Regions from separate parts of the Bradyrhizobium sp. WSM4874 genome, predicted to be linked through region 1. Evidence: predicted binding sites of a transcription regulator. Region 1 holds the regulator's gene; each other region holds the start of a gene.
The links. The regulator LexA, encoded in region 1, represses DNA repair genes until DNA is damaged. The targets are predictions, from matches to a motif close to TGTTCNNNNTGTGTTCNG.
Positions count from the first base shown of each region.

Region 1 (7,886 bases):
CCCGCGTCGAGGCATCGGTCGCGGAAAGCAATTCGACCGAGCCGATGCAGTTCGAGCGCCAGGGCTATTTCGTGCGCGACAAGGACTCGACGCCCGGCAGACCGGTATTTTCCAGGACCATCGGTCTGCGCGACACGTTCGCGAAGGAAGTTGCCAAAGGCTGAGGGACCGCAATGAGCGACGAAGCCGACGCCGTCGTTTCCGCCGTGATCGCGAAGTGGCGCGCCGGCTTCGCCACGCTCGACGCCGCGGCCCTCTCGTCTCTGTATTCGAAGAATGCCTTCTTCTTCGGCTCCAATCCGAAGCTCTACCGCGGCAGAGATGGCGTCGCCGACTATTTCAACGGCCTGCCGCGCTGGCGCCAGCCAGCTGCGGTGTTTTCGGAGGTGAAGGCGGCGCAGGCAGGTCCTGACCTCATCAACATGGGCGCAACCATCTCGTTCGACCTCGCCGGCGAGCGCCCCGATCTCGTGGTCAAGATGAGCTGGGTCATCATTCGCGAGCACGGCGACTGGAAGATCGTCAATCACCATGCTTCGTCGCAGGCGCCGCTGATCTGACCAGAGGGCACACAACTTCGTCATTCTCGTGAGAGAACGAACGTGCTTCCTGCGCGTTGGAGTGGGCCCAACAAGGAACCCACCATGCAGAACATCGCAGAGCATATGGAAGTCATCGGCGCCGACGGCGTCCACATCGGCACCGTCGACAAGGTCGAAGGCAATCGCATCAAGCTGACCAAGAAGGACAGCGGCGAGGGCAGCCACAAGGGTCACCACCACTTCATCGATAAGGGCCTCGTCGCCGAAGTCGAGGGCAACAAGGTTCGGCTGTCGGCCAAGGCCGATGTCGCCGTGACGATGGAAGAGGAAAAGTAGCGGTAGCGCCCTTTCGTTCCTGATCCGTACCGCTATCCGTCCGCCTGCACGTTCCGGTAGCTTCTGACTTCGTTGCGTATCATCGAGTGCAGGGAATGGCGGAGCCGGGCCGGCCGGTACGGTCGCAGGGGATCGCGGGGACGTGGCCCGCGGGCCGCGCCGCGTCCGCGGGCGGCCTCGCGCCTGCAGGCTTCGACTTCTTCTGGACATCGCTGGTTGAGACCTTGCGCGCGTGGCTACGCGCCGAGGCTGGCGCCGGGCGGCTGTTGCCGTGGGTGCCCGTCGCGTTTGGCTGCGGCATCGCGCTTTATTTCTCTGCTGATCACGAGCCGGTGCTGTGGGTCGTTGCAACGACCGCCATTGCGCTCCTGCTTGGCGCGGCTCTGTTGCGGCGGAGCCGGCTGTTCGCCCCGGCCATCATGATCGCGGCGGTCGCGACCGGCTTTGCCGTCGCGACCTGGAAGACGGCGCGCATCGCCCACCCGGTGCTGGCTAAGACGCTCTATTCGGTGTCGTTGTCGGGCTTCGTCGAAGCCCGCGACATCCGCGAGCGCACCGATCGTTTCGTGCTGCGCGTCACCGCGATGGAGGCGCAGCGGAGCGACGTGAGGCTCGAGCGCGTACGCCTGTCGGTCCGCAAGGGCACCGCGCCGGAGGTCGGCAGCTTCGTTCAGCTGAAGGCACGGCTGATGCCGCCGCTCGCGCCGGTACGGCCCGGCAGCTACGACTTTTCGCGAGACATGTTTTTCCAGGGCATTGGCGCCTCCGGCTTCGCGATGGGCGCCATCACGGTGGCGGCGCCGCCTGAGGCCGCCGGCTTGCGGCTGCGTTACGCGGCCTTCATGCAAGGCCTGCGCGATGCGATCGATGCCCGCATCCGGGCGACGCTCGACGGCGACAACCGGGCGATCGCGACCGCGCTGCTCACCGGGCGGCGCGATGCGATCACCACGCCCGTCAACGACGCGATGTTCATCTCAGGCCTCGGCCACGTGCTCTCGATCTCCGGTTATCACATGGCCGTCGTTGCCGGTGTCGTGTTCTTCGCGGTCCGGGCGCTGCTCGCTCTGATCCCGGGATTGGCGGCCGGCTTCGCCATCAAGAAATGGTCGGCCGCCGCCGCGCTGGTCGCCGCTGCGTTCTACCTGCTGCTGTCGGGCGCGGAGGTCGCCACGCAAAGATCGTTCTTCATGACCGCGGTGGTGCTGATCGCAGTGATGGTCGATCGCCGCGCCATCACCTTCCGCACGCTTGCTGTCGCCGCGCTGATCGTGCTGGCGGTCGCGCCGGAAGCGCTGGTGCATCCGAGTTTTCAGATGTCGTTTGCGGCAACGCTGGGGCTGGTGGCGCTGGTGCAGATCGGCATGCCGAATTTGTTTGCCTCGCCGGACCATTCGGCGACCGCGCGCATTGCGATGTGGGGCGGCCGCGAGATCGCGATGCTGTTCATGGCTTCGCTGATTGCGGGACTTGCGACCACGCCCTATGCCGCGTTCCACTTCCACCGTGTCACGCCGTTCGGGGTGCTCGCCAATCTCGGCGCGATGCCGGTGGTCTCGGCACTGGTGATGCCGGCAGGACTGTTGGGGCTGCTTGCGGCGCCGTTCGGGCTCGACAGCGTGTTCTGGTGGCTGATGGGAATCGGCATCGACTGGATGGTCGCGGTCTCGCGATGGGTCGCGGCATTGCCGGGCGCGGTCGGCCGCATCCCGGCGTTCGGGATCGCGCCGCTGATCGCGGCGAGCCTGGGAATCATCGTGCTGGGACTGTTGCGCACGCCGCTGCGCTGGTCGGGCGCACTGGTGCTGCTGGCTGCGATCCTCTGGGGACTGTCGTCGCGGCAGCCCGACATCCTGATTGCCGGGGATGGCGCGAGCGTCGCCGTGCGGGGCAGGGACGGATATCTACACCTGATCAGGACGAACAAGGACAGCTTTCTGCTCAAGGAATGGCTCGCTGCCGACGCCGATCCGCGCGATGCCGGCAGAGCCTCGCTGGCCGATGGCGTGTCCTGTGACGAATCCGGCTGCGTGACGCCACTGGCCGACGGGAGGCTGGTCGCACTGGCACTGCGCGTCGACGCTCTCGCGGACGATTGCAGTCGGGCCGCGCTGGTGGTGACGACACGTCCCGCGCCGCCCGATTGCGCGGCGATGGTGGTCGATCGGCAGCGGCTCGCCAGCCAGAGCGCGCTGGCGCTGACGCAGCGTGGTGACGGTTTTGTGGTTCAGGCGGTGAGGGCGAGAGGCACGAGCCGCCCCTGGTTACCGGCCGGCGCCGGCGAGGGTGATTTCGACGGCAGCCTTGCGCCTAAGACGACCGCGCCCCGCACCAAGGACGCAACGCCGGCGGAGACCGACTTGCAGGCCGACGATTGATCGGATCGGTTACAAGTACCAGGCCAGCACGGCGTCGAGCCTGGAATTGCCGATGACCGGCAGGGCCACCATCCGGCTCAGTCCGGCTGTGCAGGCTTCGAAACCGGCGACCGAGCCGTCATGCGCGAGCTCATTGTTGAGCGCGGGCATGCCGGTCGCCCAGGCCCCGCCGATGCTGCCTTCGCCTCTGGCAATGGATTTTTCCGCATAGAGCGCGGCAAGGTCGGTCTGCGCGCTGCAATCGCCGGCGCGGAACACCAGTGCCGAGTGGGTCTCGTTCGGGATCCAGATTTCGAAGCGTCGCGCAATCGGCGTGGCCTGCGCGGAGAGGAATGTCAGGACCCAGGTCTGGTCCGTGCCGGTCCGATAGGGCACGCCGACGCCGCAATTGATCCCGACCTTGGCTGCGTCCTCCCAGCGCAGAAAACTCCTGGCGTCGTGCAGGTTCTTGATGATCAGCGGCAGCCCCGCCTTCCAGGTGCGGCCAGGCAGGCCAAAGCCGCGAGGAAATTTAGTGTGGCGGGAGTTGAATTCGAACATGTCGGCGGTGCCATAATAGCCATCGACGAGCCCCATCTCGTGGGAAGCATCTGGGTCGTTGTGCCAAAGCTCGATCGCCCCGACATGCGCTTCGTCGTCGCCGCAGAACAGCACCATGACGGCTTGCAGGAATTCACCCGCAAACACCGGCACCGCGACGCCGCAGGTGAGGCCGGCCGCGAGCGCCTGATCGGTCCGTTTGAAATAGGAGTTGGCGAATTTGGTGAGGATCACGGGGTGGCCCGCGGCCCAGGCCTTGCCCGGAAGTCCCTCGTCATACCCGAAGTGCAGCTCTTCGCTGACGGCCTTGAACGCGGACAGCCCTTCGTCGTAGAGGCCGCCGCCAAACTTCAGCCGCATGCGCGTCCGATCGGGCACCCAGAGTTCAACGACGCGAAGGAAGGTTTTCATCGAGCGTGTCCGCCGTCTCAAGCCCTGACAGCATCGGTCATTTGGCTGCGAAGCGGACGTTCAAACTTCAGGCAGGGCGGCTCAAACTTCGTGCGGCGGAGAGGTGCAAGGGCTTGGTCCATCCGATTGGATTTCGCGGACGCAAGCCACACCATCTCGCCGGCCGCGGCCGGCGATGGCAATTCAATCCTGACCCCCGACCTCGTAGCCGGAGGCGGCTGTGTCAGCCGATCGGCAGGTGCGTGACGGTCGGCGGCCGGTCGGCGACGATCTGCGCCTTGTGCTCGCGCTCGGCCACCGACTGAGTTACCGGCAGTTGCAGCACGGTCGCGCGCTGGCCTTCGACGAGCTGCGTCACCAGCACATATTTGCCGTCCGGGAATTCGATCGCATCATGATGGCGGTCGGGAATGTGCGGATCGATCTTGCCGAACTTGCCCACGCGGGAATTGATGGTGCGCGTCCAGATCCAGCGATTGTCGTAACGGACGTCGTCGGCGAAGGCGAGCTCCGTCCCTGGCAGCAGGCAGACGGCAACAGACGGATCGGCTGCGGAGGCGAAGCCGCGCGTCGAGGTGCCGCGGAAGCTTGTCGTGACGATCGTCTCGCCGACTTCGGCGGGGCGCGACGCGACGGCATGCAGGCTGTAGTCACACATCGGGTGCTCCTCATGCTGGGATAGCTACCCGCGTCTCTTATCGAGGCGCAGGCCTCTATCAGAGTGGAAGCACGAACGCTCTGCTTGGTTGTGGGCAAATCTGCGGCTGGCTTCTGCAAGCCGCGATCACATTATCTTTCCCGAATTCAATAGGAACAAAGCCCGTTGCGATGCATTCGGGAGGCGCATGCGCGAACATTGCCGGCTTGTCTGCAACGGTCGAACTTGATCGCTGGCCGGTGTTTCCTCGAACACTCGAGCCGCGAAGCGGTGCTGTTTGAAGCGGTGCCGTTTCCGTGGGCGTCGCGAGGAGCCAGCGCCGGAGGAGGGGCAGGATAGTCTGTGCAGAACCAGAACGACTATCCAGCCGGAGCGGACGATGATCCGCTCCAATCTCTGACCGGCGATGCCGGTGGAAGCGCGCGAGGCGCCAAGCACTTCCGGTATGAAGCACTTCCGGTATCAGTACTTCCGGTAAAGCCCGATCAGCTTGCCCTGAATCTTCACCCGGTTGGGCGGCAGGATGCGGACCTCATAGGCCGCGTTGGCGGGCTCGAGCGCGATCGAGGCACCGCGACGGCGGAAGCGCTTCAGCGTCGCTTCCTCGTCGTCGATCAGCGCCACCACGATGTCGCCGGTATCGGCGCTCTCGTTGCGCTGGATCAGTGCCATGTCGCCGTCAAGAATGCCGGCCTCGACCATGGAATCGCCGCGCACTTCGAGCGCGTAATGCTCGCCCGAGCCGAGCATGTCAGGCGGTACGCTGATGGTATGGCTGCGGGTCTGCAACGCCTCGATCGGCGTGCCGGCCGCGATGCGGCCCATCACCGGCACCGCGACGGGACGCTCGCCCTCGTCAGCCGACAGGCTGGAGCTCGCACGCACCTTGCCGAGATTGCCCTCGATGACGCTCGGCGTGAAGCCGCGCCGGCTGCCTGCGGCTGCCTGGAGCTCCGGCAGCTTAATGACTTCAATCGCACGGGCGCGGTTGGGCAGGCGTCGGATGAAGCCACGCTCCTCGAGCGCCGTGATCAGGCGATGGATGCCTGACTTCGAGCGCAGGTCGAGCGCATCCTTCATCTCGTCGAAGGAGGGCGGCACGCCGCTTTCCTTCAGACGTTCACTGATGAACCGCAGAAGCTCGTATTGTTTGCGCGTTAACATCTCGACCAAAGTCCCCCGGTTGATGTCGTCCGATTCCGAGACGCTGAATTCGGCAATAAGCCGCTACATGCTCGAAACAAATCATGAACGGACACTATATGTTCGATACATGTTCCGCAACTGCTTAATTTACCGTGAACAGAGCAAAGTTCGCGGAACGCGCGTTGCCGAGGCGCTCAGACGGGGAGCCGCAGCACTTCGCAAGCCGTGCCAGCTTCGGCCTTCGGCGCGAACGGAGCGCGCACGAGAAGTACCTGTGCTGCAGCGAGATTCGCAAGCAGCGAAGAGTCCTGATGATTGACGGGAAGAACGACGCGTGTGCCGTCGTCACGCTCCTCCAGATGCGCGCGCAGATAGTCCTCGCGCTGGTCGTTGGCGCCGACGTCGCGGCCGAGCACGGCGCTTTCACGGCGATGGTGAATCACAGAACGGCCAGACAGGGCGCGAATCAGAGGCACCAGGAACAGGAAAGCGCACACGTAGGACGACACGGGATTGCCCGGCAGGCCGATCACACCCATTGTGCCGAGCCGACCGTGCATCATCGGCTTGCCTGGCCGCATCGCGATTTTCCAGAACGCCATCGCGATGCCTTCGTCCCTCAGTGCCTGCTGGACCAGATCGTGGTCGCCGACCGATGCGCCGCCGGTCGTGATCAGGATGTCGGCGCCGCTCTCGCGGGCGCGGCGGATGCCGGTGGTGGTGGCCTCCAGCGTGTCGGCGGCAATACCGAGGTCGATGGTCTCGGCGCCCTCGCTGCGGGCGAGCGCGTGCAGGGCGTAGCCGTTGGAATAGACGATCTGGCCGTGACCGGGCGTGGTGCCCGGCATCACCAGCTCGTCGCCGGTGGCGAGAATCGCGACCTTCGGACGCCTGAAAACGGCAAGGCGCGGATGGTTCATCCCGGCGGCGAGCGCGAGGTCGCGCTCGGTGAGACGGCTTCCCTTGCGCAGGAGCACGTCGCCCTCGCGGAAATCGACGCCGGCGGGACGGATGTGCCGTCCGGCGATCGCGGCTTCCTTGATCGTGATACGCTTGCCGGCGGCGACCGTGTCCTCCTGGATCACGACGGCGTCCGCGCCACCGGGAACGACGCCGCCGGTGAAGATCCGCACGGCCTCGCCGGCGCCGACCGTCCCCGCGAACGGTCGGCCTGCCGCGACTTCGCCGATGACGGTGAGCTCCGAATCGATCGTCGCGGCATCGGCCGCGCGCACCGCGTAGCCGTCCATCGCGGACATCGCCTGCGGCGGCTGCGTGCGTCGCGCCGCGACGTCACGCGCGAGCACGCGATGGTAGGCCTCGTCGAGGGAAATCATTTCTTCGGGCAGCGGCTCTGCACCCGCCAGCACCGCGGCAAGCGCGTCAGAAACCGGCATCAAGGCCACGGCGAAAACTCCTGCTCGGCACGTTCGGGCGAATGTTCCGCAAGTCTTCTAGCCGAGCGCGGGCGCAGAGGCAAAAACGGCTGAGCGAGCGCAGTCATCCCGCCGCTTCACATTGTTCCGGAAGGCAGGATCAAGCGCGTCGCGGCATGATCCGAAGAACCTGACAGATCGGCAGGAGAGTGGTCATGGTAAGACGAGAACGACGTGCGCCCCCCGGCCTGTACCGATCAGCTCCCTGCCTGCCCGGGAGTTACGTCGGGCGCCTTGGGTCCTTGATCCTTGTCGGGTAGCGGATCGGCTTGGGATTTCAGGTCGGCGGCCTTGCTCACAAGCTTGGCGGAAAGGTCCGAATCTGAAGTTGTCCTGGCGAATTCAAGAAGAAGAGAGGCTTGCTTGGTGAGGTAGGTTTTGCCCAGCACGATGATGCATCCGTCCGTAGAAGTCCCAACGGACTCTAAGAGTCCGGAAG
Region 1 covers NZ_JBVVPR010000002.1:94,260-102,145, forward strand. The annotation lists gene AC0L3P_RS02755 (glutamine--tRNA ligase/YqeY domain fusion protein) at 1-164, shown strand, start outside; gene AC0L3P_RS02760 (nuclear transport factor 2 family protein) at 174-560, shown strand; gene AC0L3P_RS02765 (DUF2171 domain-containing protein) at 645-878, shown strand; gene AC0L3P_RS02770 (ComEC/Rec2 family competence protein) at 974-3,256, shown strand; gene AC0L3P_RS02775 (GAF domain-containing protein) at 3,266-4,207, opposite strand; gene AC0L3P_RS02780 (hypothetical protein) at 4,431-4,865, opposite strand; gene lexA (transcriptional repressor LexA) at 5,328-6,029, opposite strand; gene AC0L3P_RS02790 (molybdopterin molybdotransferase MoeA) at 6,206-7,417, opposite strand; gene AC0L3P_RS02795 (hypothetical protein) at 7,645-7,836, opposite strand.

Region 2 (7,886 bases), on a different contig from region 1:
GGCCGGGCTCGGCCTCGGTCCTGAACATCCAGTCCGAGCGCGGATTGCCGATGGCGAAGAGATAGCCGACGGGAATGTGGAACCAGATCCAGTTGTCGTCGCCGCCCGCTTCGAGGACGAGGACGCGATTGCTGGAATTGGCCGACAGCCGGTTGGCGACGATGCAGCCGGCCGTGCCGGCCCCAACGACAATGTAGTCAAACTCACCTTCGAGCCGTCTTGGCATTCTGCTTCCACCCAATAGGAGTCATGCCCGGGCTTGTCCCGGGCATCCACGCGCTTTCCGTTCTAATAGTCAGACGTGGATGGCCGGGACAAGCCCGGCCATGACGAGAGGACAGAGCTACCCCAGACTCCCCGCCAGTTGGGTGGACTGGTGCTTGCATGGTAGACAGGCCTGCATTTTCAACAAAGCTTGAGACCCTCCATGCCCATCGTGAACCGCGTCGCCGACCTTCAACCCGATATTCAGGCCTGGCGCCGGGACATCCACCAGCATCCGGAGCTGCTCTACGACGTCCACCGCACCGCAGCATTCGTCGCGGACCGCCTGCGCGAATTCGGCTGCGATGAGGTCGTGACCGGCATCGGCCAGACCGGCGTGGTCGGCGTGATCAAGGGCAGCAAGCCGGCCGGCGAGGGCCTCAAGACCATCGGCCTGCGCGCCGATATGGATGCGCTCCCGGTCGAGGAGCAGACCAACCTGCCTTACGCTTCGAAGACTCCCGGCAAGATGCACGCCTGCGGCCATGACGGCCACACCGCGATGCTGCTCGGTGCTGCCCGTTATCTCGCCGAGACCCGCAACTTTGCCGGCGATGCTGTGGTGATCTTCCAGCCGGCCGAGGAGGGTGGCGCCGGCGGCTTGGCGATGGTCAAGGACGGAATGATGGAGCGCTTCGGCATCGAGCAGGTCTACGGCATGCACAACGGTCCCGGCATTCCGGTGGGCTCGTTCGCGATCCGGCCGGGTCCGATCATGGCGGCGACCGACGAGGTCGATATCATGATCGAAGGCCTCGGCGGCCATGCCGCGCGGCCGCACAAATGTGTCGACTCCGTTCTGGTCGGCGCACAGGTGATCACGGCGCTGCAGTCGATCGTCGCGCGCAGCGTCGATCCGCTGGAATCGGCCGTGATCTCGATCTGCGAGTTCCACGCGGGCAATGCCCGCAATGTTATTCCGCAAACCGCGACACTGAGGGGCACCATCCGCACGCTGTCGCCGGAGGTGCGCAAGCTGGTCGAGAAGCGCGTGCACGAGGTCGTCGCGGGCGTGGCGCAGATCACCGGCGCCAAGATCGACCTGCACTACAAGCGGAATTATCCCGTGGTGAACAATCACGCCGCGGAGACCGAGATCGCGCGTCGCATCGCCGGGCAGGTTGCGGGCGAGGCCAACGTGCTCGAGATGTCGCCACTGATGGGCGGCGAGGATTTCGCCTATATGCTGGAAGCGCGCCCCGGCGCCTTCATCTTCTGCGGCAACGGCGACAGTGCCGGCCTGCATCACCCCGCCTACAATTTCGATGACGAGGCGATCGTTTACGGCACGTCGTACTGGGTCAAGCTGGTCGAGCAATCGCTCGCGGCATCGTAAGGTCAAGCCGAAAGCACACATGAAAAGGGCCCGTGCATCGCACGGGCCCTTTGTCTTCGAGTGACGTGATCGGCTCAGAAGATCCGCGAGAAGATCACGTACAGCGTACCCGACAACAGGATGGCGACGGGCAAGGTCAGCACCCAGGCCATCACCATGTTCCTGATGGTGGCGACCTGAAGACCCGAACCGTTCGCGGCCATGGTGCCGGCGACGCCGGACGACAGCACGTGGGTGGTCGAGACCGGCAGGCCGAACACGTCGGCGGCGCCGATCGTGGCGGCGGCGACGAGCTCGGCGGAAGCGCCCTGCGCGTAGGTGAGGTGGGTCTTGCCGATCTTCTCACCGACGGTCACGACGATGCGCTTCCAGCCGATCATGGTGCCGAGGCCGAGCGCGATGGCGACCGCGACCTTCACCCAGGTCGGGATGAACTTGGTCGCGCTGTCGAGTCCGCCCTTGTAGGCGTTCAAGGTCGCGACCTCTTCCTTGCTGAGGTCGTTCGCCTTGTCCTTCATCAGGAAGCGGATCGCTTCAGAGGTCAGATACATGTCGTTGCGGGTGTTGCCGACGACTTCCGCCGGCACCTTGTTCAGCGAACCGTATTTCGCGACCTGCTCGCCGACATCTTTCACCAGCACCGCCAACGAAGGATAGGTGCCTTCGCTGATGTGATGCGAGGTGACGTACTGCGTCACCGCAGGACGGGGATCGCCGATGATCGCATGGCCGGCGCCCTTGGCCGCAACCACCTTGGAAGCCGATTCCGAGACCTTCGCGAACTGGGCGACCTGCGACTCCGGCAACGCGCGGTTGAGCGCATAGGCCGTCGGCACGGTACCGATCAGGATCAGCATGATCAGGCCCATGCCCTTCTGGCCGTCGTTCGAACCATGGGCGAAGCTGACACCGGTGCAGGTCAGAATCAGCAGGCCGCGAATCCAGATCGGCGGAGCTTTGTTACCCTCAGGGGCGGCATAGAGCGCCGGGTTCTTGACGATCAGCTTGAGCAGCAGCAGAAGGCCGGCGGCGCAGACGAAGCCGACCAGCGGCGACAGCAGGAGCGCATATCCGATCTCCGTGGCCTTGCCCCAGTCCACGCCCGAGGTGCCGTCGCGGCCGCGCATCAGCGCGTTTGCGACGCCGACGCCGATGATCGAGCCGATCAGCGTGTGCGAGGAGGAGGCCGGCAGGCCGAAATACCAGGTGCCGAGGTTCCAAAGGATTGCGGCGATCAGTAGCGCGAACACCATCGCGAAACCGGCGCTGGAGCCGACCTGAAGGATCAGCTCGACCGGCAGCAGCGAGACGATGCCGAAGGCGACCGCGCCGGACGAGAGCAGCACGCCGAGGAAGTTGAAGAAGCCCGACCACATCACCGCGACTTCGGCCGGCAGCGAATGGGTGTAGATCACGGTCGCCACCGCGTTGGCAGTGTCGTGGAAACCGTTGACGAATTCGAAGCCGAGCGCGATCAGCAGCGCGACAAACAAGAGGATGTAGGGCAGGTAGCTCGTGACCCGCGTGCCGGTCGCGTCGACATCCGAATAGATGCTGTAGGCCACATAGAGCAGGCCCGCGGCGAGGATGCCGAAGAACAGGATCATCGTCAGCGGGTTGAAGCCCTTGTCGAGATTTGGCCGCGAGGCCGGCTGGATTGGCGCGGGATCTGCTACCGCGCGGTCGAATGCAAGATCGGTCATGTCTGGACGCCCCTTAACTTTCAGGTAAGGGTATTGTCCGCGACGGATTTGAAGGCTGGATGACAAGCAGCGGTTGAAAGCCGATTTCCGCCGCTATTTACGCCGCCCGCGCGGCTTTCTTCTGCAAACCGGCGACGATCTTCAGGTCTTCGACAAAGCGCCGATATTCCAGCGCCTTGGCTTCCGGATCGGGCAGCCGCAGCAGATAGGACGGGTGCACCGTCACCAGCGCCTTGTGACCGTCGGGAAGGTCGATTAGCCGGCCGCGGGTCTTGCCGATCGGGGTGATTTTGCCGAACACGCTCTGCGCGGCGGTCGCGCCCATCGCGACGATGAGATCGGGCTGGATGACGGAGACTTCTCGTTCATACCACTGCCGGCAGGCCTTTATCTCCGGCGTATTCGGCTTCTGATGCAGGCGGATCTTGCCGCGCGGCACGAATTTGAAGTGTTTCACCGCGTTGGTGACATAGACCTTCTTGCGGTCGACGCCCGCCTCCTGCAGTGCCCGGTCGAGCATCTGGCCGGCCGGACCGACGAAGGGATGGCCGGCGAGGTCTTCCTTGTCGCCGGGCTGTTCGCCGACCAGCATGATATTGGCGGACTTCGGGCCTTCGCCGAACACGGTCTGGGTCGCGTCCTTGTAGAGATGGCAGGCGCGGCAGTGGGCGGCCTCCTCGCGGAGCGCTTCGAGATCGTCGGTAGCGGTCTTGCGTTTCATCGGAGCCTCCGGCCGCTTTTGAGGCTTGTGCGGATCGGTTGCGGCATTGGCGATCATGGCGCCGGTCATGCGTTCGGCATCCTCGATCAGAGGCTTAATGATCGAAGCCTCGGGCAGGTTCCTCCAATATTTCTTCGGCATCTCCGTTTGCATCGCCTTCACCTTCAGGCGGGCGGGATTGAAGATGCTGGCGTAGTAGCGCCGCCAGGTTTCCTCCAGCCGGTCTTCGCTTGGCGCCTCGCTCTTGCTGACGCCTGATGTGTACGAGAGCGCGTGGCCATCCCAATGCGCGCACAAATCGGGCGTCAGGATCGACCAGGGCATGTCGGCAAAGCGCTTGGCGAAGAACGGCGCGGCGAGCTCGACGATATGATGCTCCGGCTCGAACCACGCAACGTAGTGTGCTTCGCGTTCCCTGCCGATCTCGCGGAAGCGCACGAAGGCATGCATCTTGTGCTCGTCGCGGTAGATCGCCTTTGCCATGGCCGTGACTTGCGCGACATCGACATCGGTCGCGACCTCGATGAGATCGTGATTGTCCTTCAGCCGATACAACAGGCGATAGAGGATCGCGAAGCGCTCGGGATCGCGATGCAGGATCGCGGCCTTGGCGAGCTCGACGAATTTTGCAGGCACGTTGAAGGTGCCGTCGCCACCGGCCGGCAGCGGAGACGGCGAGGGCGGCGCGAACAGCTCCGCTTCGCCGCCCCGCACGGCCCAGGTGATGTCGGCCGGCTTCACTTGGTGAAGCACGAGGCTACGCGCGGCTTTGCGCCAGCCATCGAAATCGGTTTCGTTCTCGAGGGTGATGTACTGCATCAGAAGCCAAATCCCAGTTGTGTTGCCTTCGGCTTGAACCGTTCGATCAGCCGTGCCTCGTCGAGCCGATGCGGCGTGGGCCGGTGATCGCTTAGGACGATGAACGGCAGCGCCTTGTTGCGGGGCACATGCAGCCGCGCGAGATCGGCGACGCGGATGGTGGTCGTGCGGCGCGCCGCGATGATGCGCTCGACCGCCTTGGTGCCGAAGCCTGGCACGCGCAATAATTCCTCGAGGCTGGCGCGGTTGACGTCGAGCGGGAAGCGGTCGCGGTGACGCAGCGCCCAGGCCAGTTTTGGATCGATGTCGAGCGGCAGCATTGCGCTGTCGTCGACGATCTCGCCGACGTCGAAGCCGTAGAACCGCATCAGCCAGTCGGCCTGATAGAGTCGGTGCTCGCGCAGCAAGGGCGGCGCGCGCAGAGGCAGCGCGCGACTGGCATCGGGGATTGGGCTGAACGCGGAATAATAGACGCGCCTCAGCCTGTATGAACCGTAGAGATTGGCGCTGGTGTGGAGGATGGTGTGGTCGGAGGCCGCGTCGGCGCCGACGATCATCTGCGTGCTTTGGCCAGCCGGCGCGAAGCGCTGCGGCTTGGCTTTCGTCTTCGCGCTGCGGCTTTCCTCGGCCTCGTCCAGCTTCAGCCGCAGCCGGCCCATGGTACGGCGGATCGCGCGCACGTCCTTCTCGGGCGCGAATTGCTGCAGGCTCGTCTCCTGCGGCATCTCGATGTTGATGGAGAGACGGTCGGCATATTTGCCGGCCTCGGAGATCAATGCATCGTCAGCCTCGGGGATCGTCTTGAGATGGATGTAGCCGCGGAAGTGATGCTCCTCCCGTAGTTTGCGCGCGACGCTCACCACCTGCTCCATGGTGTAGTCGGGGTTGCGGATGATGCCGGAGGAGAGAAACAGCCCTTCGATGTAATTGCGCCGGTAGAAGTCGAGCGTCAGCTTGACCACTTCGTCGATGGTGAAGCGGGCACGCGGCACGTTGGAGGAGGCCCTGTTGACGCAATAGAGGCAGTCGTAATTGCAGGCGTTGGTCAGCAGCACCTTGAGCAGCGAGATACAGCGGCCGTCCGGCGCGTAGGAATGGCAGATACCCATGCCGGGCGCGGTCGAGCCCATGCCCTTGCCGTCGCTGGAATCCCGCCGCTCGGTGCCGCTGGAGGCGCAGGACGCATCATACTTGGCGGCGTCCGCCAGGATTTCCAGCTTGCGTTGCACGTCCATATTGGAATCCCTTTGATTCAACTCATGAATCCCGAGGCCCGCCAATTCGATTGACTCCCGGGGCGTCGTTAGCTTTATATTAGAACATATCATGAACAAATGAGCTAGCCGCTGGTTCTCTTTTTGAGAGCCACCGGCAATCACCCTTGAGGAGCGGCGACCATGAGCGGCGCACGCATCAGCGCGCTTGCAGCCTTGCGCGGCCAGATCGAGCGCATCGAGACGGCGGAGGTCGTGCATCATCGCGACCGCGTCGCGCTGGGCCACCGCGAGGCCGACAGCGCGCTGAAGGGCGGGCTCGCGCGCGCGGCAATCCACGAGGTGTTTTGCGAGGGACGTCAGGGCGCGGCCGCGACGGGCTTTGTCACCGGACTTGCGGGGCGCGTCACCACACGCAAGCCGCTGCTGTGGGTGCGGCAGGATTTTTCAGAAATTGAAACCGGCGCGCTGTCGATGAGCGGGCTCGCCGAGATCGGCCTCGATCCGGGCCGCATGGTGATGGTGCGCGCCGCCGACGTGGAGAGTGCACTACGGACTTCGGCAGATGCGCTCGCCTGCGACGCGCTGGGTGCGGTTGTGCTCGAGCTCTGGGGTGAGACCAGGCAGTTCGATCTCGTGGCGAGCCGCAAGCTGACGCTGGCTGCGCAATCTTCCGGTGTCACCGGCTTGCTGCTGCGGATGGCCGCGCAACCCTTGCCCTCGACCGCCGAGACCAGATGGATGCTTCGCGCGGCGCATTCGCCGCCGGGCGCGATGTGGAGTGCCTGGGGGGCGCCGCGCTTCGATGCCGAGCTCCTGCGCAATCGTCACGGCCCGTGCGGCCGGTGGATCATGGAATGGAAATGTGATGAGTGCCAGTTCTCTGAATCGTCGGCGTATCCTCAGCCTGTGGCTGCCGCGCCTGCCCATCGATCGGATCCAGCGGTTCTTCGGCAACGTCGGGCTGGGTAGAACCAATGATCCGAGCATTGTCGTCATCAAGGACAGCAACGCGCTGGTGATCCATGCGCTGGACGAGGCCGCCGAGCGCCTCGGTCTGTATATCGGCCAGCCCCTGGCCAATGCCCGGGCGATGTGTCCGGATCTAAAGGTGTTCGACGCCGATGCCGTGGCCGATGCCAAGACGATTAGCGACATCGCCGATTGGTGCGACCGCTTCACGCCGCTGGTGGCGCTCGATCCGCCGCACGGGCTGTTCCTCGACATCACCGGCTGCGCGCATCTGTTCGGCGGCGAGGCTGCGCTGTTGCAAACCCTTGTCCGTGCCCTCGACCGCCAGGGCTTTGCCGTCAGCGCGGCGATCGCCGGCACCTCGGTCTGCGCGCGTACGCTGACGCGGCAATCTTCAGGGACCATCGTTGCCGATGGTGGGGAGGCGGCGGCAATCAGCCGATTTCCGGTGTCCGCGCTTGGTGCGGGTGAGGCCATCAGCACCGGCCTGCGACGCGCCGGCCTAAAGACCATCGGCGATGTCGCCTCGCGAACGCCGAGGGAAATCACGGCGCGGTTCGGCGCACGGTTCTCCACGCTGCTCGCGCATGCGCTGGGGCAGGGCGATGCGCCGATCAATCCACGAAAGCCGCTGCCCGATTACATCGTGGAGAAACGCTTTGCCGAGCCGATCGCGACCGACACCATGATCGCGATGACGCTGTCGCGCCTGGCGGACACGTTGATCGCGTCCATGGAGAAGCAGGGCAAGGGCGCGCGCCGGCTGGAGGCCACCTTCTTCCGTACCGACGGCGCGGTGCGCGCCATCATGGTCGAGACCGGACGCCCCGTGACGCGGAGCGCGGTCGTCGACCGGC
Region 2 covers NZ_JBVVPR010000018.1:116,014-123,899, forward strand. The annotation lists gene AC0L3P_RS19945 (GMC family oxidoreductase) at 1-226, opposite strand, end outside; gene AC0L3P_RS19950 (M20 aminoacylase family protein) at 428-1,600, shown strand; gene AC0L3P_RS19955 (inorganic phosphate transporter) at 1,675-3,303, opposite strand; gene AC0L3P_RS19960 (UdgX family uracil-DNA binding protein) at 3,401-4,843, opposite strand; gene AC0L3P_RS19965 (putative DNA modification/repair radical SAM protein) at 4,843-6,078, opposite strand; gene AC0L3P_RS19970 (ImuA family protein) at 6,241-7,029, shown strand; partial or broken gene AC0L3P_RS19975 (Y-family DNA polymerase) at 6,926-7,886, shown strand, end outside.
Region 2: a site for LexA is predicted at 6,159-6,176, ahead of AC0L3P_RS19965 (putative DNA modification/repair radical SAM protein). Genes of this name have one in related genera too.

Region 3 (7,886 bases), 100 kb from region 1:
TATACGCTCGCCGAACGCTTGCGGCCGCCGATCCGTCCGTCACCCCTCCGGTTATCCCCACATATAGCATCGACCTCCAGTTCGTTCCAGATTTGTTCTTGGCGAACGACAGCACTGAAGACAGCACTGAATGTGTGGGATCGATCGCCAATGTGCTGTGAAAAGGCACGCCCCAAAAGTAACCTTGTGGGTTCCCGGAAAGGAAGGAAGGCTTGCCCCTACGGGAACAATAGGTCAGCAACTGCACCATTTTCAGGCTGCTGTGGCTTTCCAGTGACACAACTTGCGGCTTCAATGATGTAAGTACGGCCTCAGTTGGGCAAGTGAGTCCGATGCCCTTCCCTATCGTGGAAGGCACAATCAGAAACTGGGACTGGGATTAGTTGAAAATGAAAAAGGTTTTGTTGGCTTCGGCCTGTTTGTTCGCTCTCGCTGCCCCGGCTTCGGCCGCTGATCTGGCGGCGCGCCCCTACACCAAGGCCCCAGTGGCCATGGCTTCGGTTTATAACTGGACCGGCTTCTACCTCGGTGTCGTCGGTGGCGGCGCCTGGGAAGATTCGAACAGCCCGCGGATGCAGGGCGGCTTCGTCGGCGGCACCGCCGGCTACAATTGGCAGACCGGCAATGTCGTGTTCGGCATCGAGGCCGATGGCGCCTGGGCTGACGTCAACGCGTCCGTGACTGGTCCAGTTGCCGTCCCCGGATTTGGCGTCGTCAGCACCACCTTCAGCTCGAAGACCGATGCGATGGGCACTGTGCGCGGCCGTATCGGCTACGCCGTCAACCAGGTGCTGTTCTACGGCACCGGTGGTTACGCCTGGATCGACAACAAGCTGAGCATCAGCGCGCTCGGCGTGACCGCTTCGGACAGCAAGTGGCACTCCGGCTGGACCGTCGGTGCGGGCGTCGAAGCGTTCTTCGCTCCGCAGTGGTCGGTCAAGGGCGAGTACCTCTATCGCAGCCTCGGCAGCGAGAACTACTTCTCGAGCCTCGGCGCTGCGCTGCCGTCCGGCACGCTCAACTTCCACACCGTGCAGGTCGGCGTGAACTATCACTTCGGGGGCCCGGTGGTCGCCAAGTACTGAGTTCAGTACTTAGCTCCAACGCCATCCGCGTTACGAAAGGCCGGCCTTGCGCCGGCCTTTTTGTTTGACCGGCCGCTCCTGCGCAGTTCCGCAAGGCCCTGCTCCTGCCAGATGCCGCCAGCGCGCCAACAATCGGTTGACGATTCGCAAGTCCCACTGGAAATCCGTCCTCGTTCTTCCTACGTTCGCTTACATACCCATCGGCGCCGATCCCGGTTCCGGGCGAAGCGCGCCTATGCGTTGGCGCGATCGCGCGCTTTTGGATTCCCTGAGGACCACCAGGATGGACGAAGTGATCAAGGCGAAGCGCCAACAACAGAACGTGGGATCAAACCTGCGCGCAATTACCATCCGTGGCGCGCGCGAGCACAACCTCAAGAACGTCGACGTCGAGATTCCCCGCGACAAGCTGGTGGTGTTCACGGGGCTGTCGGGCTCCGGCAAATCCTCGCTCGCGTTCGACACCATCTACGCCGAGGGCCAGCGCCGCTACGTCGAATCTCTGTCGGCCTATGCCCGTCAGTTCCTGGAGATGATGCAGAAGCCCGACGTCGACCAGATCGACGGCCTGTCGCCGGCGATCTCGATCGAGCAGAAGACGACGTCGAAGAACCCGCGCTCCACCGTCGGCACCGTCACCGAAATCTACGACTACATGCGCCTGCTGTGGGCACGCGTTGGCGTGCCCTATTCGCCCGCCACCGGCCTGCCGATCGAGAGCCAGACCGTCTCGCAGATGGTCGATCGCGTGCTGGCGCTGCCCGAGGGCTCGCGGCTCTATCTGCTCGCGCCCGTCGTGCGCGGCCGCAAGGGCGAGTACCGCAAAGAACTCGCCGAATGGCTCAAGAAGGGCTTTCAGCGCGTCAAGATCGACGGCGCCTTCCACGAGCTCGCGGAAGCGCCTGTTCTCGACAAGAAATTCCCGCACGACATCGACGTCGTGGTCGATCGCATCGTGGTGCGCGCCGACATTGGCCAGCGCCTCGCCGAAAGCTTCGAGACCGCGCTCAAGCTCGCCGAGGGCCTCGCCGTCATCGAATTCGCGGACGCGCCGGCTGCAGCAGCCCCCGCGGAGGAGAAAAAGAAGACCGCAAAGATCCACGACAAGAGCGGACCCGAGCGCATGCTGTTCTCGGAAAAATTCGCCTGTCCGGTGTCCGGCTTCACCATCCCCGAAATCGAGCCCCGGCTGTTCTCGTTCAACAATCCCTATGGCGCCTGCCCGGCCTGCGGCGGCCTCGGCGTCGAGCAGCATGTCGACGAAGACCTCGTCATCCCCGACAAGGAGCTCGCCATCGGCAAGGGCGCGATCGCGCCCTGGGCCAAGTCGTCGTCGCCCTATTACATTCAAACGCTGACTGCGCTCGGCAAGCACTACAAGTTCACGCTGACCACCAAGTGGAAGGATCTGCCCAAGAAGACGCAGAACGCGATCCTCCATGGTTCCGGCGAGGACGAGATCAAGTTCTCCTACGAGGACGGCGTCCGTTCCTACGACACCAAGAAGCCGTTCGAGGGCGTCATCACCAACATTAACCGCCGCTATCGCGAGACCGAGAGCGAATGGGCGCGCGAGGAGCTGGCGAAGTATTTCCACGACGTGCCCTGCGAGGCGTGCCACGGCTTTCGGCTGAAGCCCGAGGCGCTCTGCGTCAAGATCGGCGGCAAGCATATCGGCGACATTTCCGAGATGTCGGTGAAGGGCGCCGGCGCGTGGTTCGAGACCGTGCCGGAGGCGCTGAACACCCAGCAGAACGAGATCGCCGGCCGCATTCTCAAGGAGATCCGCGAGCGCCTCACCTTCCTGCTCGACGTCGGCCTCAACTATCTCACGCTCTCCCGCTCCTCCGGCACGCTCTCCGGCGGCGAGAGCCAGCGCATCCGCCTGGCCTCGCAGATCGGCTCGGGGCTGACAGGCGTGCTCTATGTGCTCGACGAGCCCTCGATCGGCCTGCACCAGCGCGACAATGCGCGCCTGCTCGACACCCTCAAGAGACTTCGTGACCTCGGCAACACCGTGATCGTGGTCGAGCACGACGAGGACGCAATCCTGCTCGCCGACCACGTGCTCGACATCGGCCCCGGCGCCGGCATGCATGGCGGCAACATCATCGCCGAAGGCACGCCCGCCGAGATCATGCGCAACCCCAACTCGCTGACCGGCAAATATCTCACCGGCGAGCTCGAGGTCGAGGTGCCGGAGCGGCGTCCGCCGAACCATCGCCGCACCATCAAGGTGGTCAACGCGCGCGGCAACAATCTCAAGAACGTCACGGCCGAAATCCCGCTCGGCCTGTTCACGGCCGTCACCGGCGTCTCCGGCGGCGGCAAGTCGACGCTGCTGATCGACACGCTCTACAAGGCGATCGCGCGCAAGCTGAACAATGCCAGCGAAGGCGCGGCGCCGCACGACCGCATCGAGGGTCTCGAGCACATCGACAAGATCATCGACATCGACCAGTCGCCGATCGGCCGCACGCCACGTTCCAACCCCGCGACCTATACCGGCGCCTTCACGCCGATCCGCGAATGGTTCGCCGGCCTCCCCGAGTCGAAAGCGCGCGGCTACGAGCCCGGCCGCTTCTCCTTCAACGTCAAGGGCGGCCGCTGCGAAGCCTGCCAGGGCGACGGCGTCATCAAGATCGAGATGCACTTTCTGCCCGACGTCTACGTCACCTGCGACGTCTGCAAGGGCAAGCGCTACAACCGCGAGACCTTGGAAGTCCTGTTCAAGGGCAAGAGCATCGCCGACGTACTCGACATGACCGTCGAGGAAGCCGCCGAGTTCTTCAAGGCGGTCCCACGCGTGCGCGAGACATTCCAGACGCTGCATCGCGTCGGCCTCGACTACATCCATGTCGGCCAGCAGGCCACGACGCTGTCCGGCGGCGAAGCCCAGCGCGTCAAGCTGGCCAAGGAGCTGTCCAAGCGCGCCACCGGCCGCACGCTCTACATCCTGGACGAGCCGACCACCGGCCTGCATTTTCACGACGTCAAGAAGCTTCTGGAAGTGCTGCACGAGCTGGTCGCGCAGGGCAACACGGTCGTCGTCATCGAGCACAATCTCGAAGTCATCAAGACCGCCGACTGGGTCATCGATCTCGGCCCCGAAGGCGGCGACGGCGGCGGTGAGATCGTCGCCTGGGGACCGCCGGAGGAGATCGCGAAAGCGCCGCGGAGCTACACGGGCAAGTTTCTGGCCCCGGTGCTGGCGAAGGCGCGGAAGCCGAAGCGGAGGCGCGCGGCGAGCGAGGCGGCGGAGTAGATTACGCAGCGGGAGCATGCCGACACATTGTCTGAGGGAGTCTGAGTTTGCCTGCCGGACTTGTGCAAACCTATCGTGCGTTCGCCCACAATAATGCTTGGGCGAACCATCGGCTGCTCACTGCTTGCGCCGCGCTGTCTCAGGCTGACTTCGAAGCCGCACGAACCGGCTTCTTTCCAAGCTTGCAGCGCACGCTCAACCACATCCATGTCATTGACCTCTTCTATGTCGATGCGCTGGAGGGCGGATGGCTGGGACCGGCGGCTTGGAAGAACCAGGTGCCCCACCTTTCACTTGCCGCGCTAAAGCCTGCGCAATCCGCGATCGACAAGCGCTTGATTGCTGTCTGCGATGCGCTGACGACCGAGCTTCTCGACGGTCTCGTGCGGATCAACCGCGACACGCGGGTCCAGACCGAACGCCGTGATCGGCTACTCATGCATCTGTTTCAGCACCAGATCCATCACCGCGGACAGGCGCACGCGATGCTCTCTGCAACAAGTATCGCGCCGCCTCAGCTCGACGAATTCTTCGCCGAGGGAGAAGCACCGCTCAGGGCTTCCGAATTTGACCAACTCGGATGGACCGAGGAAACCGTGTGGAAAGCCTAGCGGTGTAGCCTCGCCTCCATGCCCTACTCCCTCGCCATCTTCGATCTCGACGGCACGCTGGCCGACAGCTTTCCGTGGTTCCTGCGCACCATCAACGACGTCGCCGATCGCTTCGGCTTCCGCCGCGTCGCGGATGAAGATGTCGAGGGGCTGCGGCATGCTTCGTCGCGCGAGATTCTCAGCCGGCTCGAGGTGCCCTTGTGGAAGCTGCCGGCGATCGCCCGGCATGCGCGGCGGCTGAAGGCCGAGGCTGCGGCGGAGATTTCGCTGTTTGCGGGCGTCGAGGCGATGCTGCGGACGCTGGCGGAGAACGGCGTGCAGCTCGCGCTGGTAACCTCGGACAGCGAAGCCAATGCGCGCGAGAAGCTCGGCGATTGCGCGGCGCTGTTCGCGCATTTCGACTGCGCGGCCTCGCTGTTCGGCAAACCGTCGAAATTCCGACGGGTCATGCGGCGCGCCGGCGTGGAACCGGGCAAGGTCATCGCGATCGGCGACGAGGTGCGCGACATCGAGGCGGCGCGGGCCGTGGGGATCGCCTGCGGTGCGGTGGCCTGGGGTTATGCGGCGCCGGCGGCGCTGCGGGCGCTGGCGCCGGATCATATGTTTGACAAGATGGATGAGATTGCGCGCACAGTGCGCCCGGCGTCGTAGCCCGGATGGAGCAACGCGCAATCCGGGAAAGTGTCCCCGCATTCCGCTTCGCTCCATGCGGGCTACACGCCCCTACTCCGTCCTGCGCAAGAACGCCCCGAACGCGCGCGGGCCGTCGCCGGTCTTGACTTCGCCGATCACTTTCATCTCGGCCGCGTCGATGATGCTGAGTGTATTGCTCTCCCAGCAGGCGACGATGACGCGTTTGCCGTCCGCTGTCGCGGCGATGCCTTCGGGGTAGTCGCCGACATTGATCCGCTTGATCGGCTTCAGCGTCGCCAGGTCGAACACGCTGACAGTGCCGCCATACTGGTCGGTGACGAAGCCGCGGCCCCGCGCCAGCGCGACCGCATAGGGGCGCATCCCGACCGGCACGCGGCCGGTCTCGGCCCCAGCGGCGATGTCGATCACCGAGACATCGTTGGAGCCGACATTGGCGGTGTAGGCGCGTTTGCCCTCGGCATCGACGGTGACGCCGAACGGACGCGTTCCAACCTTGATGGTCGCCCTGCGCTGGCGCGTCGCGGTGTCCACCACCGAGACGCTATCATCGTCGCGATCGGCTGAGAGCAGCAGCTTGCCATCCGGCGTCACTGCGAGCCCCGACGGCGAGGCGCCGACCGCGATGCTGGCTGTGACGCTGCGGCTCGCCGCGTCGATCACCCGCACGGCCGCCGCGTACCAGTCCGCGACGTAGACGGTGCGGCCGTCCGGCGCGACGGCAATGCCAAGCGGTCCGCCGCCGACCTCGATCCGCCCCACAAGCTGCCGCGTTGCCGCGTCCACCACCGTCACGGCCTTGGCATCCGGGCTCGTGACATAGGCAAAGCGCCCGTCCGCGCTGACGGCGACGCCGGCGGGCTTGCCGCCGATCGGGATGATGGCAACGCTGCGCGCGGTGGCGAGATCGACGACCATCAGATCGTCGCTGAGCTGGTTGGTGACGAACGCCTCTTCGGCGGACACATGGGCAATGCCGGCAAGGCAAAGGCTGGCGGCGAGCGCCGCCAGGACCAGCGCCCGCACCGTCAGCTTCCGCTCTCGATCTTCTTCTTCAGTGCCTCGAGGCCGGCCTGATACAGCCCCTTCACCGCCTTGACCGCGGCTTCGTCACTCAGCTCCGGCGGCGGGTCGTTGTTGGGAAAGCCGCGGTAGAACGCGCCGGCCCATTCCAGCGTCGAGCCCTTGCCGTCGGCACTCGGCGTCACCGTCAGCGTCGAGGAATAATTGGTCACCGGCAGCACCTTCACGTCCACATTGGTGATCCGGTAGGAATAGCTCATCGCGGCGGCGTCGAACTTGTAGAGCTCCTCGTCGACGGTCGCGCCTCCCGTCAGCGTCAGCTTCCGCGTCGCGCCGATCTCGTTGCCCTTCTCGCCCTCGGTCTTGGTGACCGGCGGCAGCCAGCTCATGTCCTGGAAATTGCCGATTGCGGCCCACACCTTGGCCGGGGCAGCGTTGATCTCGATGGATTCGCGCACCTTCTGCCGGGTCGGCCCGTGGGCCCAGGCCGATGTCAAAGCCACCGCGCCCGCGGCAGTGAGCACCGCGGCCAGGACCGTGCGCCGTCCAATCGTCACCCTCATCTCGTTTCCTCATGCGTCTCATTGATCATGCGCGACTTGAAGCGCGCTGGGATCATGGTAGCGCATTTTGCGGCCGAGGGGAGACCCGTTCGTGGCCGCGTTGCGGCGGGCGTCCGGGCGCCCCACAACCCCTTGCCGCCCGGCGGGCAAAACACCCAAGCAGAGGGTCAATCACGGCTCGCAAAAATATTTCTCTTTATCCGTATTTCGGTTTATCGTATAGACAACCATCCCAACCCGGCCGAGGGGCGGATCGCGATCGTCACGAACGCGGGATGGGACGTGGTGGACGCAGGCGGCGTCGGCGCGAAGGGCTTTGCAGGGCGGGAAACCGTGAGCGAAGGCGTCGCGCACACGACCGGCGCAGCCTGCGTACGGCAAAATCGTGTGGTCCTGGCGCCCGGGGTCTGTGCGCCAAGTGTTGCGGTGATGTCGCGGCCCGACCGGGCGCGCGCATCAGCCATCCGCAAGGCGACGGGGGCAATAGTGCATCGCTCCCCGGGGAGAGCGCGACATAAGCCGTAAAACCACTGCGCAGGGAAGGCCGTGTGTTGGGCTTCACCTGTATGCCGCTGTGCAGCCTCTTGTAGCGCAACCTTCGCACAGTGGACCGTGGGTGCCAGCCGGCACCCGGCCTTCCCTGCGCCCTCGGCATTTTTGGGGGCCACCGTACTGGCAAAGCTCGGGC
Region 3 covers NZ_JBVVPR010000002.1:198,298-206,183, reverse strand. The annotation lists gene AC0L3P_RS03275 (outer membrane protein) at 390-1,085, shown strand; gene uvrA (excinuclease ABC subunit UvrA) at 1,369-4,350, shown strand; gene AC0L3P_RS03265 (DinB family protein) at 4,398-4,961, shown strand; gene AC0L3P_RS03260 (HAD-IA family hydrolase) at 4,980-5,612, shown strand; gene AC0L3P_RS03255 (YVTN family beta-propeller repeat protein) at 5,685-6,638, opposite strand; gene AC0L3P_RS03250 (SRPBCC family protein) at 6,641-7,198, opposite strand.
Region 3: a site for LexA is predicted at 1,257-1,274, ahead of uvrA (excinuclease ABC subunit UvrA). Genes of this name have one in related genera too.

Region 4 (7,886 bases), on a different contig from region 1:
GGCGCAGTTCCCGGTAACGCTTGCTTAAGCCTGTTAACAGCGCGGTAACCCGGCTTAACAGGCCTTTAACCTAAAACTCTCGATAAATCTTACGCGAAAAAGTCGTGGTTCCGTAACCCTGCGGTTTTGCCTCGCGCGGCGGCGCGGGCATCGCACCGGTTGGGACAGTTGCGTTGGAGTGTGTGATGAAGGGGCTCGTTGTGGGCGCAGCCGCGTTGGCTGCAGTCGGCTGGACGGCTTCGGCAGAGGCCGCCGATCTCAATTACGGGCAGCGTGCGCCCTACACGGTCAATCAGCCGCTCAACGCCTATAGCTGGGCCGGTCCGTATCTCGGTGCCAATCTCGGCTACGAATGGGGCTCGGTGAACAACAATCCCGCAAAACCGTCGGGCTTCGTCGGCGGCGTTCAGGCCGGCTACAATTTCCAGAACGGTCCTTGGGTGTTCGGCGTCGAGGGCGACATCCAGGCCGCCGGTGCCGACGACACTTTCGCGCCGTGGAAGTTCTCCAATCCGTGGTTCGGCACCCTGCGCGGCCGCGCCGGCTACGCCTTCAGCAACGTGCTGTTCTACGGCACGGCGGGCCTCGCCTTCGGCGAGCTGCGTGCACAGACGTTCGGCTGGACGGAGTCGCACACCAGCGCCGGTTGGACCATCGGTGCTGGTGCGGAAGTCGGCTTCGCGCCGAACTGGAGCGCCAAGCTCGAATATCTCTACATCGATCTGTCGACGAGTCAGTTCGCGATTACAGGCGTGTCAAACGGCTATAGCGCCAGCGTTGTGCGCGCAGGCGTGAACTATCACTTCTGATACCCAAAGAAGAAAATACCGGACTACAGCCTCCCGGCCGCTCGCGGCCGGGATTTTTTTTCGCCGGTGTTTTCGCGTCGGACTCGCTAGGACAAGATGACCAAATCGACCGCCTTCGGCCCCTTGCCCTTCTTGTCCGGCTCGACTTCGAAAGTAATACGCTGTCCTTCGGCAAGGTCCTTCAGTCCGGCCCGCTCCACAGCAGTAATATGCACGAAGACGTCGCGGCCCCCGTCGTCCGGTTTGATGAATCCGTAGCCGCGCTCACCGTTGAAAAACTTGACCGTTCCCGTCATGGCCATCGGGAAACTCCCCCTCATTGCTCCTCCGTCGTGACGCAGACGCACGTCACGACATGACCGGGCCTTACGAAGCCCGGGAGCTGGCCATCCTTGGGCAGACCATTCGGTCCGACTGGATCTTTCTTAGGCCTTCACTCCGCCGCAACCATTCGCGGAAGCGGAACGTAAAGCCAGTCACTGAAACAGCATAATACGGTTCTCTGCAGATTGACCACCGCTCCTGCATATTTTTCCCAAGATGCCGGAGTGTTACGGCCTCGGCACCTCTAATCGGAATCTGGCAGCGCCACCCTGGCCGAGCGGCATTTCCAGCTCCGGCAGGATCGTCTTGAGCTCGCCGTGCAATGTGTAAGGGGGATTGACGATCAAGAGCCCGGTGGAGCTGAGGGCTGCGCCGTCGGCTTGCGGCGCTACGCTGAATTCAAGCCGCAGGCATTTTCCCGGCGGCTTTGCGGCGGCTGCGAGCCGCGCCACTGATTGCACCAGCGTGTCGGTGGCGCGTCGGCTCTTGGCGGGATACCAGATTACATAGATACCGGTCGGCCATTTCGCGAAGGCCGCCGAGAAGGCCTCGCCGAGCTTGTCGAACTCGTCCTTGGCCTCGAACGGCGGGTCGATCAGGACGATCCCGCGCCGTTCCTTTGGCGGCACGAAAGCCGGCAGTGCCATCCAGCCGTCGAGGTCGACCACGCGGGCCTGCTCGTCGTGGCGGAGCACGCCGATCAGCGCTTTCCGCGCCTTCGGCTCGAGTTCGCAGGCGACGAGGCGGTCCTGCGGCCGCATCAGGGCGCGCGCGATCAGCGGCGAGCCCGGATAGGCCTTGAGCTCGCCCTTCGGATTGAAGGCGCGGACGATGTCGAGATAGGGCTTGGTCAGCGCCATGGCGTCGTTCGACAGCCGCGCCTGCATCAGCCGCGCGATGCCCGTCAGCCACTCGCCGCCGCGGCGCGCCTCGTCGCTTTCGAGATCGTAGAGGCCGGCGCCGGCATGGGTGTCGATGACGCGGAACGCTCCCGGCTTGTCCTGGAGGTAGGTGATGATCCGCGCCAGCACGATGTGCTTGATGACGTCAGCGAAGCTTCCGGCGTGAAAGGCGTGGCGGTAATTCATGCAAGAGCACTACGCCACGTGACGGCTTGAGCAAAGAGGCACGATGCCTGGGCTACCCGCCCCTGATCGGCGGCATTGCCACCTGGTCGCGGCGGCAGGCGCGGCGGTCGATCTCCTCGCAGGCGCGGAATTGAAGGTCCTTGCTGAGGCAGATGCGGACTTCCGATAGCCGCGTCCGGTTGCAGGTGATCGAGACGGCGGCATTGCTGAGGCCCGGGTTGGCCTTGATGAACGCCTCTTCCACCTCCGCCGGCGCCACGGTCTTGGCCTGCGACAAATCGAGATATTCGGCCGGAAACTTGATCGCGGCGCGCGCCTTCCGGATCGTCTCGAAATAGCTGCGGTCGGCGAGCCCCGAGCAGGTGCCGTGCTTGTCCCACTCGTTGAAGATCAGCCCCGGCGCCGGCATCAGATCGAGCATGGAGGAGACGATGCTGCGGTTCAGCCGCGGCGACGGCCGCTGGCAATATTCCGGAAAACCGTTCTCATATTGCGGCCACAGACCGTGGACCACGAAAGCGTAGGGCCGTCCGCTGCACTGGATCTGCGAACGGCCGCCGCGCTCCGCCGCCTCTTCGCAGAAGGAGGGCGACCACGACAGCGACAGCACATAAAAATCGAATTCGCCGGGCGTGTTCTGCCGCTTGTCCTGGGCCTTGGCGCCACCGGCCAATGCAGCCAACCCGGCTGCAAGGGTCACCGAGATCATCAGGCGGGAGAACGAATGCAATCTGGAATGAAACATGGCGACGCCCCTCAACTAGACTGTGCAGATGAGCCTAGCAGGCGATAGGAACATTTCAAGAACAAAATGCGGGCGACCGTCGTTCGGCCGCCTGATCGGTCCTGATCAGAACTTTTTCAGTTATTGCTTGGCGGCGCGGCAGGCCGGGTTGTAGGCCCAGTTGCGGTCGAGCCCAACCACGCACCATTCGACACCCTGGCCGTAGCCGGCGAAGCCGCCATCCTCGACGATCGAGAAGTGCACCTTGCGCATCTTGCCGTCCGTGAGCATGGCCTCGCCGGTGCAATAGCGGCGAGGGATGTTGTCGGATGCCCAGGGCCGGAACGCGGTCTCGTGAACCGCGGCGAAGCCGGTGATCTTCAACGAGGAATTCCAGAACGAGCTTTCTTTCTCCCAGAACTGGCTGGCGATCGTCGGCAGCGCCCTGTCGCATTCGGAGACGTTGCCGTCATAGCGCGGCCCGCTCAGCCAGAAATTCAGCTCCAGCGGATTGGCAGCCCTGGCCTCGCCGAGCGACAGCGCCCCGAACAGGAGGCCGAGCACGGCGGCGAAGCGGAGCGATTTCAGGAAGGTCGAGGCGCGCATGGATGATCCAGACAGCATGATCTGCGAGGGTCCGACGGTGCCGCGAAGGCCGGAGGAGGTCAAGTGCAGCGCGGCAACACTTGCCGACGAGTTGATCGCAATGCTGCACTAGAGGGGCCTTCCGTTCTTTCCACCGCCGCGCTGGCACCGTAAACTGCCGCCAACCAATCGGAGTGACGGGAATGCGAATCATTGCGGCCGCGGGCCTTCTTGCCCTGGGTATGATGGCGAGCCAGTCGGCGCGCGCCGATCTGCTTCCGGTGCCTCCGTTCAAGGGCAACGACACCGGCGGCATCATCGCCTATTCGATGGCAACCCAGACCGATGCGCGGCAGGTCGCGGTCGATCACTGCGCGCGCTACGGCAAGGTCGCCAAATTCCTGGCGGTGCAGGCCTATGAGGGCGGCTACATCTCGTTCTCCTGCCGCTGGGTGCCCTATGGCGCCGCCGAGCAGCCGATCCGCACGCTCTACTGAGGCGCTTTCGCAACGCCGCTATCTCGCAGCCGGGAGCTTCCCACATGACGCGCAAACTCGCTTTGCTCGGCTCTGCACTTTGCTTCGTCTTGTCGGCAGGCAGCGCTCGCGCTGAAGACCTGCCGGTGCGCAAGGCGGGCCTGTGGGAATTGAAGATGGTCAGGACCGGCACGCCCGTGCCCGAGATGACCATGCAGCACTGCACCGACGAGACCGTCGACAAGGAGATGAACAACAACGTCTCGCCGATGGCCAAGCAGATCTGCGCCAAGCAGGACATCAAGAAGACCGCGACTGGCTATGTCAGCGATTCCGAGTGTAGCGTCGCCGGCATCAGCACGACCTCGCATGCTGAGATATCAGGCGATTTCAATTCGGCCTATACGGTGAAGACGTCGTCGCACGCGCAAGGCGGCGCCGCCGGCGCGGCAGGCCGCGACACGACCATGCAGCTCGAAGCGAAATGGCTGGGGGCCTGCAAGCCGGACCAGAAGCCCGGCGATATCGTGATGCCCGGCGGCTTCAAGATGAACGTGCGCGACATGGACAAGCTGAAAGCGCTGTTGCCGAAGTAGGGAAGATCGTAGCCCGGATGGAGCGAAGCGAATCCGGGGCCGGTGCATCGATCGCGAAGAAAGAATCCCGGATTGCGCTACGCTCCATCCGGGCTACATCACCGGTTACACCGGTATCCGCACGCTCGCCCTTAATCCGCCCATCGGGCTGTCGCCAAGCGTGATGTCGCCGCCGTGCGAACGCGCTATATCGCGGGCGATCGCGAGGCCAAGACCCGTGCCGCCTTCGTCCTGGTTGCGGGCGTTGTCCAGCCGCAGGAATGGCTTGAACACCTCTTCGCGCAGATGGGCGGGAATGCCCGGCCCGTCGTCGTCGACCGTCACTGTCAAATAACGGTGATCGCGCTGGCCGGTAATGGCGATGCTCTTGCCGTAGCGGGCGGCGTTGGTGACGAGGTTGGCGAGGCAGCGCTTGAACGAGGCCGGCTTTACCGTGACCACGGGCAGCCCGTTGAACGCGACGGTCGCCGTGTGGCCGTGGCGTTCGGCGTCGCTGCGCAGCTCCTCGAGCGCTTGCGCCATGTCGGTCGGCTGCGACTGCTCGCCGGAATCGCCCCGGGCAAAGGCGAGGTAGTCCTCGAGCATCATCGACATCTCGTCGACGTCCTTGCGCATGCCCTCCATTTCGGGGCTGTCGCCGATCAGCGCCAGCTCGAGCTTGAACCGCGTCAGGATCGTGCGCAGATCGTGGCTGACGCCGGCGAGCATTGCGGTGCGCTGCTCCATCGTTCGCTCGATGCGCGATTTCATTTCGAGGAAGGCGACCGATGCGCGCCGCACCTCGCGCGCGCCGCGCGGGCGGAAATTCGGCGCCTCGCGGCCCTTGCCGAAGCTTTCGGCGGCGTCGGCAAGTCGCAGGATCGGCTTGATCTGGTTGCGCAGGAATAGCACCGCGACGATCAGCAGGATCGAGGACGTGCCGACCATCCAGAACAGGAAAATCTCCGAGTTCGAGGCATAGGCGGCGCTGCGTTGCGCGAACACGCGCATCACGGCGTCGTCGAGCTGGATCCGGATCTCGACAAGGTTGGAGCGGCCGACCGTGTCGATCCAGAAGGAGCGCCCGATCTGGCGGCCGAGCTGCACCGACAGCGTCTGGTCGAGCAGCGAGAAGAACGGCTTTGGTCCCGGCGGCGGCATGTCGCCGGCCGGGAGGAAATCGACGACGAGGCCGAGGCGCTGCTGCGCGATGCGGCGGATCTGGTCGCGATCCCGGTCTTGCGGATAGCCCTTGTAGACGTCGATCAGCGCGGCGATGTCCTGCACCACGGCGGCCGACAGGCGGCGTGTCACCGTGTTCCAGTGCCGCTCCATGAACACGAAGGCGACCACCGATTGCAGGATCACCATCGGCACGATCATGATCAGCAGCGCACGCGCGTAGAGGCCGGTCGGCATCCAGCCCTTGAAGGCGTTGCCCATCCAGCCATTGGCGGCAGAGACGCGGCCGGCGGCGCTCTTCAAAAGCGTCAGGCCGGTATCGATCGTGCTCATCGGTGGCGCTTCACTTTATTATGGCGAGGCTACCAGCCGATAGCCGATGCCGCGCACGGCCTGGAGGAACAGCGGATTGGCGGGATCGGTCTCGATCTTGCGCCGCAGGCGGTTGATCTGCACGTCGACGGCGCGCTCGTTGACGCTGCCATTGCCGGTCAGCGCGCTGCGCGGCACGGTCTCGCCCGGTGTCTCCGATAAAATCCGCAGCATCTCGCGCTCGCGGTCGGTGAGGTGAATGACGTCTTCGCCCTGACGCAATTCGCCGCGGTCGAGGTGATAAATGTACGGGCCAAACGCGATCTTCTCGACCGCAGCGGCCTGCGGCGGCGGCGCGGCGCGCTTGAGGATGTTGTTGATGCGCAGCGCAAGCTCGCGCGGCTCGAACGGCTTTGCGACGTAGTCGTCGGCACCGATCTGCAGGCCCTCGATGCGCGCTTCGGCTTCGTGCCGCGCCGTCAGCATCACGATCGGCACCGAGGACGAGGTCCGGATGAAACGGGCGAGATCGAAGCCGGTCTCGCCGGGCATCATGACATCGAGGATCAAGAGGTCGAAGTGCAGGCCCATCAGCTTCGCGCGAGCGTCGCTGGCGCTGGCGGCGGTCGAGACGCGATAGCCTTCGCCTGCAAGGAAGCGTGAGAGCAGATCGCGGATGCGGCGGTCGTCGTCGACCAGCAGGAGATGCGGGGCATCGTCGGCGGGGCGTGCCGGCGGGCGTGCGAGCGTGGCAGCGAGCGGCACGGTCACTCCTTGTCCTGATTGACGGTGGCAAAGATCGTCTCGAGCACCTTGTCCGGATCGTCGCGGTCGATCATCGCGCGCAGGAAGCGCTTGACGGTCTCGGCATCCTGCGGCGCCATCTCGGCGAGCGCCTTGGTGATGCGCGTGGTCTGGAGGCCGGCGAGCTTCTGCACCAGCGCCTCGCCCTTCGGTGTCGCAAACAGCAGGCGTTGGCGGCGATCATTGTCGCCGGTCTTCTGCACGATGTAGCCCTCGTCGAGGAGCTGCTTGAGCACCCGGCCGAGCGATTGCTTGGTGATGCGCAGGACGTCGAGGAGGTCGGCGACCTTGAGCCCGGGATAACGATAGACGAAGTGCATGACGCGGTGATGGGCCCGGCCGAAGCCGAATGCCTCCAGCTCCTGGTCGGGATCGCCGACGAAATCGCGATAGGCGAAGAACAGCAGTTCGATGATATCCCAGCGCAAATTGCCTCCGTCGTCTGCGGCCGGCCGCGGCCCGGCAGCGTCTTGAGAAGGAGTCGCGAAATTTATGTCAGGCATATTGACGTATCTTGGTTTGAATGTTACAAAACGATCAGCCCGTACGAAATTTTAGATCGTTTCGCATCGGGTGGGCATCGAAGCAAGGCGGCCGCACAGGGCCGGACAGGCGGCGACGGCCGGAGCAGATCTACCGTGCGATTGTCGAACGGCATTTCGGCAAAACATACTGGACTTCCGTCTTCCGCAAAAGCATGTCCTCGGTGACATGCTGGCCACGGAAACCGGCCGTAACAAGGCTGGCGGCGGTTCGGCCAGAAACCAATCGAGCCAGCCGGGCCCAAATCAGGGCAGGCGGGTGCCAGAACGGCGCCGCCACCGGCAGCGGGAGGCAAGGACATGAGCATGAAATTCGACATCCAGCCCGCATCCAATCCGATCCCCGAGAAGGATCGGGTCGCCAAGCTGGTGGACCCCGGCTTCGGGCGGGTCTTCACCGATCACATGGCGGTGGTCCGCTACAACCAGGCCAAGGGCGGCTGGTACGAGGCGCGTGTCGAGGCC
Region 4 covers NZ_JBVVPR010000019.1:96,066-103,951, reverse strand. The annotation lists gene AC0L3P_RS20675 (outer membrane protein) at 186-809, shown strand; gene AC0L3P_RS20670 (cold-shock protein) at 896-1,111, opposite strand; gene AC0L3P_RS20665 (23S rRNA (adenine(2030)-N(6))-methyltransferase RlmJ) at 1,361-2,221, opposite strand; gene AC0L3P_RS20660 (ribonuclease T2 family protein) at 2,274-2,966, opposite strand; gene AC0L3P_RS20655 (hypothetical protein) at 3,087-3,551, opposite strand; gene AC0L3P_RS20650 (hypothetical protein) at 3,734-4,027, shown strand; gene AC0L3P_RS20645 (DUF3617 domain-containing protein) at 4,072-4,602, shown strand; gene AC0L3P_RS20640 (ATP-binding protein) at 4,708-6,096, opposite strand; gene AC0L3P_RS20635 (response regulator) at 6,115-6,846, opposite strand; gene AC0L3P_RS20630 (MarR family winged helix-turn-helix transcriptional regulator) at 6,843-7,382, opposite strand; gene AC0L3P_RS20625 (branched-chain amino acid aminotransferase) at 7,722-7,886, shown strand, end outside.
Region 4: a site for LexA is predicted at 3,013-3,030, ahead of AC0L3P_RS20660 (ribonuclease T2 family protein). Genes of this name have one in related genera too.